DNA from 2 places in the Clostridium kluyveri DSM 555 genome. Region 1 is predicted to be linked to the other one. Evidence: a T-box and tRNA genes for the amino acid it is inferred to sense, from the RefSeq annotation. Region 1 holds a T-box; the other holds one or more tRNA genes.
The links. The T-box of region 1 lies ahead of ileS (isoleucine--tRNA ligase). A T-box ahead of a tRNA ligase gene usually reads a tRNA of that ligase, here a tRNA-Ile.
Positions count from the first base shown of each region.

Region 2: it has a tRNA-Ile gene. The T-box ahead of ileS (isoleucine--tRNA ligase) is inferred to sense a tRNA for this amino acid. The anticodon was not compared.

Region 1 covers NC_009706.1:3,804,215-3,806,422, forward strand. Annotated here, with positions in the region: gene ileS (isoleucine--tRNA ligase) at 1-1,505, opposite strand, end outside; T-box leader at 1,653-1,876, opposite strand; gene CKL_RS18270 (N-acetylmuramoyl-L-alanine amidase) at 1,960-2,208, opposite strand, start outside.
Region 2 covers NC_009706.1:955,874-958,081, forward strand. Annotated here, with positions in the region: rRNA gene CKL_RS04680 (16S ribosomal RNA) at 1-1,147, shown strand, start outside; tRNA gene CKL_RS04685 (tRNA-Ile) at 1,252-1,328, shown strand; rRNA gene CKL_RS04690 (23S ribosomal RNA) at 1,750-2,208, shown strand, end outside.

The DNA.
Region 1 (2,208 bases):
TGGCATTTATCACATTTTAACTTAACTCCATCTATATATGGTTTATGAAGTTCTATATCATCTGGTACATTAATTCCCTTCTCCCTTAATTCTTTAATACTTCCTATACATTCTCTATGACCGCACTCACATTCCCATATAGGCAGTGGTGTACCCCAGTATCTTTCTCTGCTGAGTCCCCAGTCTATTACCCCTTCAACAAATTTCCCAAACCTTCCCGTTCTTATATTGTCAGGATACCAATTTGTATCATTGGTATTTCTAATAAGTTTATCCCTCATAGCTGACATTCTAATGAACCAGGTATCTCTTGGATAGTATAGAAGTGTAGTATCACATCTCCAGCAAAATGGATAGGAGTGAGTAAATTTCTCTGCCTTATACAATATGTCCTTCTCTTTTAAGTATGCTATTATTTTGGGATCTGCATCTTTTACAAAAAGTCCCTTCCATGGGGTAACTTCATCTTTAAATTTCCCTTGTGTTGTTACAGAATTTATCATAGGTATATTGTGCTTTATGCATGTAATACTATCATCTTCACCGAATGCCGGCGCAGTATGTACAATTCCAGTACCGTCTGTCAAGGTTACATAATCACCGTGAACAACATAATGGGCTTTCCCCTCAAAAGGTGTAAAATTAAACATAGGTTCATACTCTATTCCCAGCATTTCTTCACCTTTAAATTTCTTTACAACTTCATATTCCCCTTCTAACTTTTCAAGAAGTCCTTCTGCTAATATCAAGTGTTCCCCATCATTGATTACTTCTACATAATCATAACTTTTATTTATTGTCAAAGCCATATTATTAGGTAATGTCCATGGGGTTGTAGTCCATGCAAGAATATATTTATCTTCATTCTTAATTTTAAATTTAACATATACAGATGTTTCTTTTACATCCTTATATCCTTGTGAAACTTCATGTGAGGAAAGGGCAGTGCCGCATCTAGGACAATAAGGTACTATTTTATGTCCCTTATACAAAAGATTTTTATCCCATATTTGTTTCAAAGCCCACCATTCAGATTCTATATAATGGTTGTCATAAGTTACATAAGGGTCATCCATATCTACCCAGAAACCTATTCTGTCAGACATCTTTCTCCATTGACTTACATAAGTAAAAACACTATCTTTACACTTTTTTATAAAATCCTCTACTCCGTATTTTTCGATTTGTGGTTTTCCTGATATTCCAAGACTTTTTTCAACTTCCAGCTCAACAGGAAGACCGTGGGTATCCCATCCTGCTTTTCTTAGAACCTTATATCCTTTCATAACCTTATATCTAGGTATAAGATCTTTTATAACTCTGGTTAGAACGTGTCCTATGTGAGGTTTTCCATTGGCAGTTGGAGGCCCGTCATAAAAAGTAAAATATTCTCCATCCTTGTTAGAATTAAAGCTTTTCTCCACTACTTTTCTATCCTGCCACAATTTTAAAATATCTTTTTCCATCTGTACAAAACTTTTATTATTATCAATCTTTTTATACATAAATTGAGCTCCTTTCATCTTCAATGTTAATTTTTTACTATTTGTTTTGTTTTATACATGACTTGAAATGCATACAATTATATTCATATTTAAAGCATTGTTATTTAAATTAATTTTTAGATTATTTACAATAAAAAAACTTCATCCAAATAGGACGAAGTTAAATTCGCTATACCACCTATGATAATCCTGGAACACTAACATGGTATTCTATAACGCAGAATTACGTAAAAATTTACTCAGATAGTTAAATACTTTTCAATTTTCAAACTCCCAGGTGATTTTCTCTAAGTTACCCTACGGATTCTCACCACTGGCCGCTCTCTGTAAATGATATAAACCCAAATACTTTTCCTGTTCAAAGTTTTTAAAATGTTTACTATTGAATTTTTCTCTATTATATTATATGAAAATTTTATTGTCAATTTATTTACAAGAAAATTTTCAAACTCAATTAGTATCCAAGGGCTTTCAGTATTCCATCAGCTATAGCTTGTGCAAATTTTGCCCTGTATTCATCACTGCTCAATTTTGCAGCATCCTCAGGATTTGTTACAAAACCTAATTCCGTCAATACTGCCGGTGCAACTGTATTTTGCGCAATATAAAGCCAGCTTCCATCTTTTAAGCCTCTATTATAAGTTCCTACTTCTTCTACAATGCTGTTTTGTATATATGTTGCTAACTTTCTACCCTCTTCATT
Region 2 (2,208 bases), 1.1 Mb from region 1:
TGCACAATGGGGGAAACCCTGATGCAGCAACGCCGCGTGAGTGAAGAAGGTTTTCGGATCGTAAAGCTCTGTCATCCGGGACGATAATGACGGTACCGGAAGAGGAAGCCACGGCTAACTACGTGCCAGCAGCCGCGGTAATACGTAGGTGGCGAGCGTTGTCCGGAATTACTGGGCGTAAAGGGTGTGCAGGCGGATATTTAAGTGAGATGTGAAAGACCCGGGCTTAACCCGGGCAGTGCATTTCAAACTGGATATCTAGAGTGCAGGAGAGGAGAACGGAATTCCTAGTGTAGCGGTGAAATGCGTAGAGATTAGGAAGAACACCAGTGGCGAAGGCGGTTCTCTGGACTGTAACTGACGCTGAGGCACGAAAGCGTGGGTAGCAAACAGGATTAGATACCCTGGTAGTCCACGCCGTAAACGATGAGTACTAGGTGTAGGGGGTATCGACCCCCCCTGTGCCGCAGTAAACACAATAAGTACTCCGCCTGGGAAGTACGATCGCAAGATTAAAACTCAAAGGAATTGACGGGGACCCGCACAAGCAGCGGAGCATGTGGTTTAATTCGAAGCAACGCGAAGAACCTTACCTGGACTTGACATCCCCTGAATGACTCGTAATGGAGGAAGCCCTACGGGGCAGGGAGACAGGTGGTGCATGGTTGTCGTCAGCTCGTGTCGTGAGATGTTAGGTTAAGTCCTGCAACGAGCGCAACCCCTGTCGTTAGTTGCCAGCACGTAAAGGTGGGCACCCTAACGAGACTGCCGCGGTTAACGTGGAGGAAGGTGGGGATGACGTCAAATCATCATGCCCCTTATGTCCAGGGCAACACACGTGCTACAATGGGCAGAACAGAGAGAAGCAATACCGCGAGGAGGAGCAAATCTCAAAAACTGCCCCCAGTTCGGATTGCAGGCTGAAACCCGCCTGCATGAAGTTGGAGTTGCTAGTAATCGCGAATCAGCATGTCGCGGTGAATACGTTCCCGGGTCTTGTACACACCGCCCGTCACACCATGAGAGCTGGCAACACCCGAAGTCCGTAGTCTAACCAAGGAGGACGCGGCCGAAGGTGGGGTTAGTGATTGGGGTGAAGTCGTAACAAGGTAGCCGTAGGAGAACCTGCGGCTGGATCACCTCCTTTCTAAGGAGTCGAAAGGCCGGGAAAAAACCTGCCTTAAAAGTTGGAATTTGAGATAAATAAGTTGCCCTTTATTCTGTTTAATTTTGAGGGATCATACCTCAAATGGGCTTATAGCTCAGCTGGTTAGAGCGCACGCCTGATAAGCGTGAGGTCGATGGTTCGAGTCCATTTAAGCCCACCAAGTACAAGAAAAATTTACAATTTAATTGTAAATTGTGCACTGTGAATAGTAAATTGAAATAAAATTGTCCTTTGAAAATTGCACAGTAAATAAAAGAAGTAAAGCTAAGGTTAGAAATAACCTTTGTAGTGGATAAGTATAAATGAGTTTATGCTTATTTTAATAAGATGTAGTTCCTATATTAATATAATTGAGAATAAAGTTTTAATTATATTTACGTAGGACAAAGAAAATTAGTGATAACGAGCAGAGCGAGGAAAGACTTGAGTGAGGAGCAGAGTTTACTTGTGTAAATGAGCACCGCAGGGAAAGGCTTGACGAAGCTGTGCGAAGTTAGCAGTAATTTTTTAATGAAACTCACTCAGCTAAGGCTGAGGAGTGCAATTTAGGCACCAAATCGAAGATTTGGACTAAATTATCAGGTCAAGCTACAAAGGGCGCATGGAGGATGCCTTGGCACCAGGAGCCGAAGAAGGACGTGATAAGCTGCGAAAAGCTCTGGGTAGGCGCAAATAGCCAGAGAACCAGAGATGTCCGAATGGGGAAACCCACCTATAAAACAATAGGTACTGCATGCTGAATATATAGGTATGCAGGGGAAAACCCGGGGAACTGAAACATCTAAGTACCCGGAGGAAGAGAAAGAAAAATCGATTTTCTAAGTAGCGGCGAGCGAAAGGGAAAGAGCCCAAACCGGAAACTTGTTTCCGGGGTAGAGGTCAGGTGATAAAAAATGTGGAAGCTTAAGTGAATTCAACTGGAAAGTTGAGCCGCAGAAGGTAAAAGCCCTGTAAGTGAAAAGCAGAAGCAAAATAACCTGTACCGGAGTACCACGAGACACGAGAAACCTTGTGGGAAGCAGGGAGGACCACCTCCCAAG